DNA from 3 places in the Acidovorax sp. FG60 genome. Region 2 is predicted to be linked to each of the others. Evidence: predicted binding sites of a transcription regulator. Region 2 holds the regulator's gene; each other region holds the start of a gene.
What was found. The regulator FNR, encoded in region 2, switches genes on or off when oxygen is low (the NO sensors DNR and NnrR bind a similar motif). The targets are predictions, from matches to a motif close to TTGATNNNNATCAA.
Positions count from the first base shown of each region.

Region 1: the regulator FNR is predicted to act here: its motif matches at 2,843-2,856, upstream of cyoA (ubiquinol oxidase subunit II).
Region 3: the regulator FNR is predicted to act here: its motif matches at 4,016-4,029, upstream of ACODS0_RS14905 (oxygen-binding di-iron domain-containing protein).

Region 1 covers NZ_JBMDJC010000014.1:32,712-37,820, forward strand. The annotation lists gene cyoB (cytochrome o ubiquinol oxidase subunit I) at 1-1,542, opposite strand, end outside; gene cyoA (ubiquinol oxidase subunit II) at 1,608-2,663, opposite strand; gene ACODS0_RS19340 (MFS transporter) at 2,911-4,251, shown strand; gene tolA (cell envelope integrity protein TolA) at 4,371-5,109, opposite strand, start outside.
Region 2 covers NZ_JBMDJC010000007.1:243,638-248,746, reverse strand. The annotation lists gene ccoO (cytochrome-c oxidase, cbb3-type subunit II) at 1-95, shown strand, start outside; gene ACODS0_RS12960 (cbb3-type cytochrome oxidase subunit 3) at 109-246, shown strand; gene ccoP (cytochrome-c oxidase, cbb3-type subunit III) at 271-1,188, shown strand; gene ccoG (cytochrome c oxidase accessory protein CcoG) at 1,275-2,720, shown strand; gene ACODS0_RS12945 (FixH family protein) at 2,794-3,075, shown strand; gene ACODS0_RS12940 (hypothetical protein) at 3,127-3,420, shown strand; gene fnr (fumarate/nitrate reduction transcriptional regulator Fnr) at 3,489-4,211, opposite strand; gene hemN (oxygen-independent coproporphyrinogen III oxidase) at 4,399-5,109, shown strand, end outside.
Region 3 covers NZ_JBMDJC010000009.1:79,001-84,109, forward strand. The annotation lists gene ccsB (c-type cytochrome biogenesis protein CcsB) at 1-1,170, shown strand, start outside; gene msrP (protein-methionine-sulfoxide reductase catalytic subunit MsrP) at 1,316-2,320, shown strand; gene msrQ (protein-methionine-sulfoxide reductase heme-binding subunit MsrQ) at 2,387-3,040, shown strand; gene ACODS0_RS14905 (oxygen-binding di-iron domain-containing protein) at 3,141-3,959, opposite strand; gene lptM (LPS translocon maturation chaperone LptM) at 4,084-4,293, opposite strand; gene cyaY (iron donor protein CyaY) at 4,306-4,635, shown strand; gene ACODS0_RS14920 (penicillin-binding protein 1A) at 4,694-5,109, opposite strand, start outside.

The DNA of each region.
Region 1 (5,109 bases), on a different contig from region 2:
CATTGCGGCGCCGATGGCGGCGATCACGAACCAGATCTGCAGCGACGGGTCTTCAAAATGGTTGGCGCGGCGCGTGACACCCATCAGACCGAGCACATACAGCGGGCCGAACGCCACCCAGAAGCCCACCACCCACAGCCAGAAGGAGCGCACGCCCCAGGTGCGGTCGAGCTTGTAGCCAAAGGCCTTGGGATACCAGTAGTTGATGCCAGCGAACAGCCCGAACAGCACACCACCGATGATCACGTTGTGGAAGTGGGCGATCAGGAACAGGCTGTTGTGCAGCACGAAGTCGGCCGGGGGCACGGCCAGCAGCACGCCGGTCATGCCGCCAATGGCAAAGGTCACCATGAAGGCCACGGTCCACATCATGGGCAGCTCGAAGCGGATGCGGCCCTTGTACATGGTGAACAGCCAGTTGAAGATCTTCGCGCCCGTGGGGATCGAGATGATCATCGTGGTGATGCCAAAGAAGGTATTCACGCTCGCACCCGAGCCCATGGTGAAGAAGTGGTGCAGCCACACCAGGTACGACAGGATGGTGATCACCACCGTGGCGTAGACCATGGAGGTGTAGCCGAACAGCCGCTTCTTGCAGAACGTGGCCACCACTTCAGAGAAGATGCCAAAGCACGGCAGGATCAGGATGTAGACCTCGGGGTGGCCCCAGATCCAGATCAGGTTCACGTACAGCATGGCGTTGCCGCCCAGGTCGTTCGTGAAGAAGTTGGTGCCGACATAGCGGTCCAGCGACATCAGTACGAGCGCTGCCGTCAGCACCGGGAACGAGGCCACGATCAGCGCGTTGGTGCACAGGGCAGTCCAGGTGAAGACGGGCATGCGCATCAGGTTCATGCCGGGGGCGCGCATCTTGATGATGGTGACGATCAGGTTGATGCCCGAGAGCGTGGTGCCCACCCCCGCAATCTGCAGGGCCCAGATGTAGTAGTCGAGCCCCACGCCGGGGTCCTGCGCCCCCAAGTTGGACAGTGCCAGCCAGCCGGATGTGGAGAACTCGCCCAGGAACAGCGACACCATCACCAGGATCGCGCCTGCCGTGGTCATCCAGAAGCTGAAGTTGTTGAGGAACGGGAACGATACGTCGCGCGCGCCGATCTGCAGCGGCACGAGGTAGTTCATGAGGCCCGTGACCAGTGGCATCGCCACGAAGAAGATCATGATCACGCCGTGGGCGGTGAAGATCTGGTCATAGTGGTGCGGCGGCAGGTAGCCCATGTTGTCGCCAAAGGCCATGGCCTGCTGCAGGCGCATCATCACGGCGTCGGCAAAGCCGCGCAGCAGCATCACGAGGCCGAGGATCATGTACATGATGCCGATGCGCTTGTGGTCGATGCTGCAGATCCAGTCGCGCCACAGCGTGCCCCACAGGCGGAATTTGGTGATGGCGGCCATCACGGCCAGGCCACCCAGCACGGTGGCGACAAAGGTCCAGAGCACGATGGGCTCGTGCGCCATCGGTATGGAATCCCAGGTGATTCGGCCCAGGGCCCAATGGGATGCGGTATCAGGTGCGGAGGACATAAAGGTCTTTGGAAGATGCCAACACCCGCTTGGCACGGGCGCCGACATGGCAAATCAAGGGCGGATCATTGGGCGGAGTTGGCGCGCGGTGCGTGGCGGGCTTCCAGGCTGGCCACCACCTGGGCGGCGTTCTGCGAGGTGCATACGTCCTGCGGCAGATTCAGGCCCACGGCGCGCACATAGGCGTCACCGCCGTTCTCGTCGATGGCCATCATGTGGTGCATGCACATCTTGCCGTCTTCGACACAGCGGTTCAGTACCTTGTCATACAGGCCTTCTTCCACGCTGGCAAAGCGCTGCACGGGGTCGCGCTCGCTTGGCTTGGCCAGGTCCATGTAGGCCTGGCGTGTAAGTGGCTTGCCTTCGGACTTGGTCTTGGCCACCCACTGCGCGAAGTCGCTCTCGCTCAGGCCATGGAACTTGAACGTCATGCCCGAGAAGCCAGCGCCGCTGTAGTGCGAGGACATGCCCTTGTACACGCCCGGTTGGTTGATCACGGCGTTCAGCTCGGTCTGCATGCCGGGCATCGCGTAGATCATGCCGGCGAGGTCGGGCACGTAAAACGCGTTCATCGTGGACGTGGCCGTGAGCTTGAACAGGATGGGGCGGTCCACCGGCGCAGCCAGTTCATTCACGGTGGCAATGCCCAGCTCAGGGTAGAAGAACAGCCACTTCCAGTCCATGGCCACCACCTGCACTTCCATGGGGGTGGATTGGGCGTCCAGCGGTTTGCTGGCCGAGATGCGGTCCAGCGGGCGGTAGGGGTCGAGCTTGTGGGTGCCGATCCAGGTCAGGGCGCCGAGGGCGATGACGATCAAGAGCGGCACGGTCCAGATCACCAGCTCCAGCGTGGTGGAGTGGTGCCAGTCGGGATCGTAGTCGGCCTCGGTGTTGGCAGTGTTGTTCTGGCGGTACTTCCAGGCAAACCACAGGGTGAGGGCAATCACCGGAACGATGATGATCAGCATCAGCAGCGTGGCCTGGATGACCATGTGGCCTTGCTGGGCCGCAATGTCGCCGGCGGGGTTGAGGACGACCGCCTTGCTGCAGCCAGCCAGGCTGCCCAGGGCGGCCATGGCGGCGAGCCAGACAGGCACGCGAGGTAAAGGTAGTTTGGACATGTGACAGGCGCAACCAAGGCGTTTAAGGGTAAACGCGGATAACGAAGTGCCGTCGAATGTAATAGTCCTAGCTTTTTTGTACATTGGACATTTTGTCCAAGGTCAAAGTAATGCGCCCCACTTTGGTGCATTTCCGGCCCCTGCGGTGTTGTCCTGCACACGGCATAGTGAAACCGCACTTGTCCCAGATCAAACTTGCGTGTAGAACCAGAATGTCTTATCCAAACAACGACAAGGAGCCCTGTTCATGAGCAGCCCCGCCTCTGCCACTTACCCTGCGGCCGGCTTTGAAGAAAGCCCCGCCTCTCTCTCGCGGGCTGATACGCATGAAGACGTGACCCCCAGCGAAATTGCTGTGGGCGTGATCATCGGACGCTCGTCCGAGTATTTCGACTTCTTCGTTTTCGGGATCGCCTGCGTTCTCGTCTTCCCGTCCTTCCTCTTTCCATTCCTCTCGCGCCTGGATGGCACGCTGATGGCGTTTGCGCTGCTGGCGGTCGCTTTTGTCGTGCGCCCGGTGGGCACGGCCATTTCCATGGCCATCCAGCGGCGCTGGGGCCGGGGCACCAAGCTGACCATTGCACTGTTCCTGCTGGGCGTGTGCACGGTGGGGATGGCGTTCTTGCCGGGCTACAAGGACGCGGGCCTGACTGCGGTGGTGGCGCTGCTGATCCTGCGCATTGGCCAGGGTCTGGCGCTCGGCGGTTCGTGGGACGGCCTGCCGTCGCTGCTGGCCATGTCGGCGCCCAAGGAACGGCGGGGCTGGTTTGCCATGATCGGGCAATTGGGCGCGCCTGTCGGGTTTGTGCTGGCGGCGGGTCTGTTTGCCTATCTGTACAGCAGCCTCAGCGTGCAGGAATTTCTGGCCTGGGGCTGGCGTTATCCCTTCTTCGTGGCCTTTGCCGTGAACGTGGTGGCCCTGTTTGCCCGCCTGCGCCTGGTGGTGGGGCAGTCATACGCCGAGCTGCTGCAAGAGCGTGAACTGCAGCCCGTGCCTGTGAGCCGTGTGATACGTGACGAAGGCAGCAATGTGGTGCTGGGTGCTTTTGCCGCGCTGGCGAGCTTTGCGCTGTTCCACCTGGTCACGGTGTTCCCGCTGTCTTGGATCACGCTGTATTCGGACCAGCCGGTGACCCAGATTCTGGGCGTGCAGATCGTAGGCGCCTTTCTGGCAGCGGGGGCCATCATGGTGTCTGGCTGGCTGTCGGACCACCTGGGCCGCCGCAAGCTGCTGGGCGGCATGGCGGTGTTGATCGGTGTGTTCAGCTTCATGGCCCCCGTGCTGCTCAACTCGGGCGAGGTGGGCAGCACCATGTTCCTGCTACTGGGTTTTGTGCTGCTGGGCTTGTCGTATGGCCAGGCGTCGGGCACGGTCACGGCCAATTTTTCGCCCCAGTACCGCTACACGGGCGCCGCTCTCTCGGCAGACCTTGCCTGGATCATTGGCGCCGCGTTTGCACCGCTGGTGGCCCTGTACCTGTCGGCCCAGTTCGGGCTGCTGGCGGTCACGGTGTATTTACTGTCGGGCGTGGCCTGCACGCTGGGCGCGCTGAACCTGAATCGGCGCATGGAGCGCCGGGACCGGTAAGGGGCAGAGATTTGCTATTGTTTGTATAGCTGTTTGCGCTTGTCTACAAAGCGCTAGAGGCTAAAAATGCTCTAAAAAAAGAGCGCCCGGTACTACCGGGCGCTTTTTTTTGTGGAGGCTCAGTCCTGTGGCCTGAAGCCAATGGTCAATGAAGGCGGCACGCGGCCATCCACATCGCGCGGCAGGGTCTCGGTCTTATCCAGGGCGCGGAGCACTGCGTCATCCCAGGCCTTGTTGCCGCTGGACTGCACCAGGCGTTTGCCCACGATGGTGCCATCGGGCGAAAGGCGGACTTCCACCTCGGCGCGCGGGTTGCCTGAGATCGCGTCGGGGTACACGATGTTGGGCTTGACCTTGGCTGCAACCTTGCCGCCATAGCTGCCCGACGGACCAGCGCTGCGCTGGGCTGTGCCTGTGGCGTTCTCGCCGCCCGTGGCCCTCGCCAGGCCCTGGAGGCGGCGCAGGTTGGCTTCCCGCTGTTCTGCCAGCTGTTTAGCCTCCGCGTCGGCCTTGCGCTTGGCGGCTTCGTCCGCCTTGCGCTTGTCTTCGGCCAGCTTCTTTTGCTTGTCCTGCTCGGCCTTCTTCTGCTCAGCCAGCTGCTTTTCGCGCTGTTCCTTTTCTTTTTCCTTCTCCTTTTGCAGGCGTTCCTTCTTTTCCTGCTCCAGGCGGTCGCGGCGTTCGTCTTCCTTGCGCTCACGGTCGCGCTTTTCACGTTCCAACTGCTGCTCGCGCGCCTTCTTCTCCTGCTCCAGGCGCTTTTTTTCGCGTTCAATGGCGATGTCCGCCTCGCGCGTGTCGGGCGGCTCCACGGCGCGGGGGGGCGGTGGTGGTGGTGGCGGAGCGGGCGGACGCACTTCC
Region 2 (5,109 bases):
AACAGATCGCTGCGTCTGCCGCTGATGTCAAGGGCAAGACGGAGATGGAAGCGCTGATTGCGTACCTGCAAGTCATGGGCCGCGCGCTCAAGTAAAGGAGATATCCCCATGGACATCACCACCATGCGCATTGTGGCCACGCTGGCTTCAATGGCCTGTTTCATTGGCATCTGGGTCTGGGCCTACCGAGGCCGCAACAAGGCCCGGTTCGACGAGGCCGCCCAGCTGCCTTTCGAGCAAGATTGACCTTCACCAGAACGAGAACACCCCATGAGTGACTTCACCAGCAATTTCTGGTCGGTCTTTGTGACCACGCTGACCCTGGTCGGCATCATCGCCTGCGGCATTCTGCTTTGGATGGCAGGCCGCAAGAAGGTGATGGCCACGTCCGACAACACTACCGGCCACGTCTGGGACGAAGACCTGGTCGAGATGAACAACCCCCTGCCACGCTGGTGGGTGTGGCTGTTTGTCATCACCATCATCTTCGGCCTGGGCTACCTGGCCGCCTATCCAGGCCTGGGCAGCTTTTCCGGCAAGCTCAACTGGACACAGAAGGGTGAATACGAGGCTGAGATGGCCAAGGCCAAGGCCGAGCTGGAGCCGCTGTATGCCCGGTTTGCCTCGATGAAGCCTGAAGACATTGCCAAGGATCCTCAGGCCCAGGCCATTGGCGAGCGCCTGTTCATGAACAACTGCGCGCAGTGCCATGGCTCGGACGCCCGGGGTAGCAAGGGTTTCCCCAATCTGGCTGATGGCGATTGGTTGCATGGCGGTGCACCCGAGAAGATCCGTGAAACCATCGAGAAGGGCCGTATCGGCAACATGCCTCCCATGGCTGCCGCAGTGGGCTCCCCCGAAGATGTGCGCAATCTCTCGCACTATGTGCTGAGTCTTTCGGGCAGCCCGCATGACTCGCTGCGTGCTTCGTTGGGCAAGTCCAAGTTCACGGCGTGTGCAGCCTGCCACGGAATGGACGGCAAGGGTAATCAGGCACTGGGTGCCCCCAACCTGACCGACGACATCTGGCTGCATGGCTGGGGCGAGGCGGCCATCACTGCCATGGTCAACAACGGCAAGGTTAACCAGATGCCCGCCCAGGCGGACAAGCTGACAGAAGCGCAGATCGGTGTGCTGTCGGCCTATGTCTGGGGCTTGTCGAACGGCACCCAGGCCGCTGCACGCTGAGCCTTGGCCACTTGGAGCAGTGCCCAGGCACAGCTCCAGGGGGCAGCGCAAACTGAGAACCACGAAGCAAACGGACCGATACCATCATGAACCCACCCAGCGAGCCTGCTCGCAAGGTCATCCCGATAGCGCCGGTTGCGTCCGATGCCTCATCGCAGGGCGAGATTGTTTCCCTGTACGAAGCGCAAAAGAAGATCTACCCGCGTTCCATCAGTGGCCTCTTCGCGCGTTGGCGCTGGGGTATGGTGTTTCTCACGCAGATCGTTTTCTACGGGCTGCCGTGGTTTGAATGGGGGCAGCGCCAGATGGTGCTGTTTGACCTGGGGGCTCGGCGGTTCTACATCTTCGGCCTGGTTCTGTACCCCCAGGATTTCATCTATCTCACGGGCCTGCTCATTATCTCGGCGTTGTCGCTGTTCCTGTTTACGGCGGTGGCGGGGCGGCTTTGGTGTGGATTTGCGTGCCCGCAAACGGTCTACACCGAAATGTTCATGTGGATCGAGCACAAGATCGAAGGTGATCGCAGTGCACGGCTTCGGCTGGACAATGGGCCCTGGACCTTCGAGAAGGTTCGCAAGAAGTTTTTCAAGCAGGTCATCTGGATTGTCGTGGCGTTGTGGACGGGGTTCACGTTCGTGGGTTATTTCGTGCCCATCCGCGAACTCGGGGCAGAGCTGCTGGCGGTGCAGGGTGGCTGGCAGATTTTCTGGGTACTGTTTTATGGCTTTGCCACCTATGGCAATGCCGGCTATATGCGCGAACAGGTGTGCAAATACATGTGTCCCTATGCGCGCTTTCAGAGCGCCATGTTCGACAAGGACACGCTGATCGTTACCTACGACCCAGAACGCGGTGAGCAGCGTGGGCCGCGCAAGAAGAACATCGACTACAAAGCCCAGGGGTTGGGCGATTGCATTGACTGCTCGCTGTGTGTGCAGGTGTGCCCTGTGGGCATCGACATTCGCAAGGGCTTGCAGTACGAATGCATCGGCTGTGGCCTGTGCGTGGACGCCTGCAATACCGTGATGGACAAGATGCAGTATCCGCGCGGGCTCATCCGGTTTTCTACGCAGAACGGCGTGGCCAAACGGTGGAGTCAGTCGCAGATCCTGCGCCGTGTGCTGCGGCCACGAGTGCTGATATACAGCGCGGTTCTGGTGGCCCTGTGCGTAGGCATGATGGCCAGCCTTGTCACACGCACGCCTTTGAAGGTGGATGTGGTCCGTGATCGGGCGGCGCTGTCGCGCATCGTGGCAGGTGGAAAGCTGGAGAACATCTACCGCCTGCAGATCATGAACGCCACTGAAGGCCCCCAGCGCTATCGCATCAGTGTGCGTGGCCTTGAAGGGCTGGAAGTCGCTTCTGATGCCGAGGTGGACATCGGTGCGGCGGAGTCCCGGTGGGTGGCCGTCCGTCTGCAGATACCGTATGGATCAGCCCCTTCGGGATCACATGCCGTGCAGTTCGATGTGCAGGCCTTGGGCGCGGACGCCCATGTGAGCGAGAAATCCGTGTTTCTGGTGCCGCGATAACGCAGCGAGCGACCCGGTGCAAGACCTTCGCGGGTCTTGCTTTGAGCAAGATAATTTTTGAGGAGTAAGCACCATGCCATCCAGTTCCGCCCTCGGCACTGCCCCTTCTGCCGCTGCACCCTGGTGGAGGTTTGGCCATGTGTGGCTGATCATCGCCGGTCCCGTGATCGTGATCATTGCAGGGTTTGTGACCCTGTGGCTCGCGATATCGCGCCCCGACCCTGTGGTCGCGGAAGATTATTACCGCCAGGGCATCGAGATCAACAAGACACTGGCCACCCCAGAAAAAAGCCTGTTGCCAGCCATGAAGGGCCGCAACCACGCGGCCACCCCGGTCCAGGACCAGCCGCGCTGAACCCACCTGGCCGGGCAGCATGCCTGCACGGCCTTACCAGGAGACAAACCAATGTGGATGCAACGCGTGATGTGGATTGCCTGGCCGGCCTTTTTGATGGCCGGTGTGATGGAAATGCTGGTTTTTGCGATGGTGGATCCGCAAGACCTGCACTGGTTTGGGCAGCCGTTGGCATTGTCACGGCAGGGCGTGTACACGCTGGCCTTTTTTGCGTTCTGGATAATCACGATGGCATCCAGCGCGTTGACCACGCTGCTGGCCATGTCACCGTTTGAACTTAACCGTTGCCCGGTTCCCGAAGGCGAGCGTCCCGATGACTGCCGCAAGACATCATCGTGCCCTTGAGCGGTAGTGCCACCTATTGGCAAAGGTCAATGTGGTGAGGACTGCCAGGATGGCAGACGACAGCAGGTTCAGTGGCAGGCTTGCTGGTTGTTCACGATGCGCTTGAGGGCCTCGGTCTCCAGGATGCGCACATGGCGCTGCTTGACCTCGACAATGCCTTCTTCCACGAACTTGGAGAAGGTGCGGCTCACGGTTTCGAGCTTGAGGCCCAGGTAGCTACCGATCTCTTCGCGGGTCATGCGCAGCACGAGCTCGGACTGCGAGAACCCCCGGGCGTGCAGGCGCTGAACCAGATTGAGCAGGAACGCGGCCAGGCGCTCCTCAGCGCGCATGCTGCCCAGGAGCAGCATCACGCCATGCTCACGGACAATCTCGCGGCTCATGATCTTGTGCACATGGTGCTGCAAGGCGGTGACTTCGCGGGACAGTTCTTCGATGCGGTCAAAGGGCATGACGCAGACTTCCGCGTCTTCCAGGGCCACCGCATCGCAGGTGTGGTGGTCATTCACGATGCCATCAAGGCCGATGATCTCGCCTGCCATCTGAAAACCCGTGACCTGGTCACGCCCGTCTTCGGTGGCTACACATGTTTTGAAGAAGCCGGTTCGAATGGCATAGAGCGAGGTGAAGGATTCGCCGTTGCGGAAAAGGGTTCCACCGCGTTTGATCTTGCGGCGAACGGCAACGACCTCGTCAATGCGTTGCAGCTGTTCCTCGCTCAGCCCCACCGGCATGCACAGCTCGCGCAGGTTGCAGTTGGAGCAGGCGACTTTGATGGTGAGCGGGTTCATAGGAACAGAGGCTGGGTAAGGTTTGAGCATATCGCCCCATATGCCTAACAGGCTGGGCCTTTGGGTGCGGGTGGGCGACTGATGTGCATCAAATTGTCGCTGTTCGTCCCGGCCCATCACTTGATGCAGGTCAAGGACATGGAGTGCAGCTTACGGCACAGTCGAAGTGTACGCAAGGAATTTGCCCATGACCGCTGTTTCGCCCGAGCTGCTGCGCCGTTTCGACGTGCCAGGGCCCCGTTATACCTCTTACCCAACAGCTGACCGTTTCGTCGAGGCCTTTGGGCAGGACGACTACGCGCTTGCCTTGGAGCAGCGCAGACTGGGCTCCATGACGAAGGCCTTGCCGCTGTCTTTGTACGTGCACATCCCCTTTTGCGAGTCCCTTTGTTACTACTGCGCATGCAACAAGATCATCACCAAACACCATGATCGTGCAGAGGTGTATTTGCGGTATTTGAGCCGCGAGATTGACTTGCACACAGCACACTGCGGCACGGGGCAGGTGGTGAGTCAGCTTCACCTGGGTGGTGGCACGCCCACTTTTCTATCGGACGAGGGCTTGCGGGAGCTGATGGGCATGCTCAAACGCAGCTTTTCGTTGGCGCCGGGCGGGGAGTATTCGATTGAGGTGGACCCTCGCACCGTCAATGCGGACCGCCTTGCAGTGCTGGCGGAACTGGGGTTCAACCGACTGAGCTTTGGGGTGCAGGATTTCGATCCCGAGGTTCAAAAGGCCGTTCACCGCATACAGCCTGCCGAGCAGGTGTTTTCGCTGGTGGAGTCCGCACGTTCGCTGGGTTTTGAATCCATCAATGTGGATTTGATCTACGGCCTGCCTCGGCAGACGCCAGAGTCGTTTGACCGCACGCTGGCCCAGGTTACGCAGCTGCGGCCT
Region 3 (5,109 bases), on a different contig from region 2:
ATTCCGTGCACGATCTGGCTGGGCTGGTTCTGGCGCCCCTTGCGCGCGCTGATGCTGATCGTGGCTGCGGTGGCGCTGTTGGCCATCGGCCTGTACCAGCAAGACGGTGCGGGTAGTCTGGCGCGGGCCGATACGGTGTTCGGCCTCAAGTATTTCCTGTCGAGCCAATCTGCCATCCTGTGGATGAGCATGCTGTTCTTCATGAGCACCATCTTTTACTGGGTGGGCATGTTCTCCCGCGGCGAGGGCCGCACCATGAGCATGCTGGGCTCGCGCATTGCCTGGGTGGCTGTGGCCATGGCGCTCATCGGCACGCTGGTGCGCTGGTACGAAAGCTACCTCATCGGCCCGGACATCGGCCACATCCCGGTGAGCAACCTGTATGAAGTGTTTGTGCTGTTCTGCTGGATGACGGCGGCGTTCTACCTGTATTACGAACAGCAGTACGACACGCGTGCACTGGGCGGGTTCGTGATGTTGGTAGTCAGTGCCGCCGTGGGCTTCCTGCTCTGGTACACGGTGGTGCGCGAAGCGCACGAGATCCAGCCCCTGGTGCCTGCCCTCAAGAGCTGGTGGATGAAGCTGCATGTGCCCGCCAACTTCATCGGCTACGGCACGTTTGCGCTGGCCGCCATGGTGGCCTTTGCCTACCTCATCAAGCAGCAGGCCACCGAAACCCGCTGGTACAAGCTGGCGCCGCTGTGGCTGCTGGGCGTGGTGCTGTGTTTCGAGCCTATCGTGTTTCGCCAAGGTGCGACCGAGAACGGTGGCAGCTACTGGATGGTGTACTTCGGCATTTCGGCTTTCATCGTGGCTGGCATCCTGCTGGGCCGCAAGCGCATCGCGGCGCGCCTGCCCTCGTTTGAGATCCTGGACGACGTGATGTACAAGTCCATCGCCGTGGGCTTTGCGTTCTTCACCATTGCTACCGTGCTCGGCGCGCTGTGGGCGGCCGAGGCCTGGGGCGGCTACTGGAGCTGGGACCCGAAGGAAACCTGGGCGCTGATCGTCTGGCTCAACTACGCCGCCTGGCTGCACATGCGACTGATGAAGGGGCTGCGCGGCACCGTGTCGGCCTGGTGGGCGCTGGTGGGCCTGGCGGTGACCACGTTCGCGTTTCTGGGGGTGAACATGTTCCTGAGCGGTTTGCACAGCTACGGCACGCTGTGATGGGGTGAGGGCTCAGTCGGGCATCGGGGTGGGGCCGGCAACTATTGCGTCTTCGGTGTAACCTGCGTGGTCTAGGGAACGAACTAACAGTTGTGCTGCTCTACTGCTGCAGCTGTTTCCACCAGACCATGACCGGAGCCTCTCCATGCTGATCCCTTCGCGCGATTCGGGTTTCAACCACCCCCACTCCTCCGAAATCACACCCCGCGCGGTCTACGAAGACCGGCGCCAGATGCTCAAGCTCATGGCGGGCGGCGCTGCAGGTGCCGCGATGGCGGCCTGGGCAGGCCGCGAGGCACTGGCGCAGCAGGCGCAGGTGGTGCGGCCCAACAAGCTGGCTGCGCTGGCGGGTGCCAAGTCCACCGTGGCGGGTGCGGTCACGATGGAAAAGCTCACTGACTACAAAGACGCGAGCACCTACAACAACTTCTACGAATTCGGCACCGACAAGGCCGACCCCGCGCGCAATGCCCACACACTCAAGACCACGCCCTGGACGGTGGAAGTGGAAGGGCTGGTCAAGAAGCCGGGTAAATACGGCATCGAAGACCTGATCAAGCTCAGCGCACAGGAGGAGCGCATCTACCGCCTGCGCTGCGTGGAAGGCTGGTCCATGGTCATCCCCTGGGTGGGTTATTCGCTGGCCGAACTGATCAAGCGTGTGGAGCCCCAGGGTAGCGCCAAGTATGTGGAATTTGTGACGCTGGCCGACAAGGCCACCATGCCTTTTGTCGGATCGCGCGTGCTCGACTGGCCCTATGTGGAAGGCCTGCGCATGGACGAGGCAATGAACCCTCTCACACTGCTGGCTTTTGGCATGTATGGCGAAGTGCTGCCCAACCAGAACGGGGCGCCTGTTCGCCTGGTGGTGCCGTGGAAGTACGGCTTCAAGAGCGCCAAAAGCATTGTCAAGATTCGCTTTGTCGAGAAAGAACCCGGCACGGCATGGAACAAGGCGGCCAAGCAGGAATACGGCTTTTACTCAAACGTGAACCCTGAGGTGGACCACCCTCGCTGGAGCCAGGCCACCGAGCGACGCATTGGCGAAGATGGCCTGTTTGCCAAAAAGCGCAAGACGCTCATGTTCAACGGCTATGAAGCCCAGGTGGGGCAGCTGTACGCGGGCATGGACCTCAAGAAGTTCTACTGATCTTCATTCGCCTTTTTTCTCCGCTTGACGTGTAGGTAAAGCGGCAGAAGAGGGGCGCGGATCACCATGCGCAAACTCTTCCTCCATTCTGCCGCCAAGCCCGTGGTCTTTGCACTGTGCCTGCTTCCGTTGGCGTGGCTGGTCTACGCTGCGGCGGCCAATCAGCTGGGCGCCAATCCGGCCGAGGCCCTGATCCGCGCCACGGGTGACTGGACGCTGCGCGCGCTCTGTCTGGTGCTGGCCGTTACGCCGCTGCGCGTGGTCACTTCCACGCCCCAGCTTGCGCGCTTTCGGCGCATGCTGGGCCTGTTCGTGTTCTTCTACGGCCTGCTGCACCTGCTGAGCTACGCCTGGTTCGACATGGGTTTTGATGGGACCGACATCGTGCGCGACATCATCAAGCGGCCTTTCATCCTGGTCGGGTCTCTGGCGCTGCTGGTGCTCACGCTGCTTGCCGCCACATCGTTCAACCGCGCGATCAAGGCTTTGGGCGCAAAGCGCTGGCAGGCGCTGCACCGCAGCGTATACGCAGTGGCGGGCCTGGCCATCCTGCACTTCTTCTGGATGCGCGCTGGCAAGAATGATTTTGGCGAGGTGGCGGTGTATGCGGCGGTTTTGTCAGCTTTGCTGGGCTGGCGACTGTGGCACCGGCTGCGCAAGCGTCGGCCAACCCAGGGTACGGCGGGGGCCAAGGCATCCCAAGCCGCCCGCACGTCGTAGCGCTGTGCTTGTGGAATTATTTGCTATATAAATAATAGCTGCTGGCGCTTTATGGTAAAGCGCCAGCAGCAAATTTAGCCTGAAATTCCAAGACCTGTGGCTATCGCGCCGGTGCCGCGCGCATCTGCCGGGTCACAGGATCGATGTAACCGGTGGGAATCTGGTAGGCCCGATCGTCAAACAGGTCGATGCCACACATGAGGTTCTCGATCCAGCTGAAGAAATCGCTGATCGCCTGCTTGCCCATGATGGGCGCGCCATGCTGTGGCACCAGCATGGCGATATCCAGTTGCCGTGCCATGCGGACCCACAGCCGCAGGATCTTGTTGGACACCATATAGCGGCGGTGAAATCCCTCCATGCGCGGGATGTGGGCCTGGAGGTCGGTCACTGGCACACGAGCCTCGGCGCCCGACATCATCGACACCCCCAGGTCGCCGGTGAACAGGATGCGGCTGACCGGGTCGTAGAAGTGAAAGTTGCCCTCGGAGTGCATGAAGTGCGCAGGCAGCAGCACCAGTTCATGGCGGCCCAGGGGCAGATGCCCGCCACTGTCGGGCACACCGATGACGCGATTTTCCGTCTTGCCTACCTTGGTGAAGTGGGGCGCAAAACGTTCCCAGACGCGTGAGATCACCAGGTCGGCCTTGGTGCTGGTCATCCAGCGATCCAGCGAGGCAATGATGTCTGGGTCTGCATGCGAAGCGATCAGGTACGACAGCTTGTGCGGTGGGAAGTGCTTGGTCATCCCCATGAACAGCTCGTTGAAGGCCAGGTTGCCACCGGGGTCGATGATGGCGCCGGTGTCGTCGTCCACGATCAGAAACTGGTTGGCCTGAACGGCCTGACCGTCTTCTTCGATGAGGTCGGTGAACATCAGACAAGCATGGTTCTTGTCGCGGTAGAGTTCGAGGGCCATGGCCATCCTGCGGTGCAATAAAGCACGAACTGTACGATTGACCCTCTGAGACGTCCTTGATAGAAATCAAGTGCCTTGGTGGTATTGGTGGCCAGAACCGTTGTCCCGGCCCTTCTGCCGCTTTTCAGCGCGGCGCTGACGCTGCGGCTGCGGGGGGCTGCGCAGGGCTGGCGGTACCGACGCCGGGGGTCAAGGTCTGGGGCAGGGTCGCACGCTGCGCAGCTGCCGGACTGCTGGGCAAATACAGGGGGCCCCGTTGACCGCAACCTGCAAGGGCTGCCGCACTGGCAGCAAGGACAAGCGTCCTGACTAGAATTTGGGAAGCTTTCAACATGCGCAAATTGTAATGACCGACCTCGAATTCATGGACCACGCCGAAAAACTGCTGCTTGCCGTCGAGCGCAGCTGCGATCGCATCAACGATGCGACCGATGCCGATGTGGACGCCCAGCGCTCCGGGGGCATGGTGACATTGACGTTCCCCAACCGTAGCCAGATCGTCATCAATCTGCAAAAACCTCTGCACGAGGTGTGGATGGCCGCGCGGTCCGGTGGTTACCACTACCGGTTTGACGGCCAAGCCTGGCAGGACACCAAAGGAGCTGGCGAGTTCTTTGAGTGCCTGAGCCGCGACGCAGCCGCCCAAGCGGGTTTGCCACTGCAGTTTTCAGCGTGAGCCACCCTCCTGGGTGGCTCACGTCTCTCAGGTAGATGGAAGAGCGTCCGCAACGCCATCAGTTGCGGAACAGGTCCAGGATGCGGTTCCGCTCTTCGGTGGGCGGTGGCGCTTGTGGAGCCACAGCGGGTGATGCGGATCGGTCATCGAGACCCACACTTGGAATACCGCTGTTGCGCGCGTACTCGTCGTAGAACCATTCCCCGCCGACATTGACCACGCCAGCGGGCACTGTGGGCTCCATGACGGGGACACCCTTGAGTGCACGTTCCATGAAATTGATCCATACCGGCAGGCTGAGGCCGCCCCCTGTTTCGCGGCTACCCAGGTTACGCGGCGTGTCGTAGCCAATCCAGGTCACTGCAGCGATCGTGGGTTGGTATCCGGCAAACCATGCGTCCACAGAATCGTTGGTGGTCCCGGTTTTTCCGTAGAGGTCTGGCCGCTTCAGAGTTGCTTGCGCCCGCGCTGCGG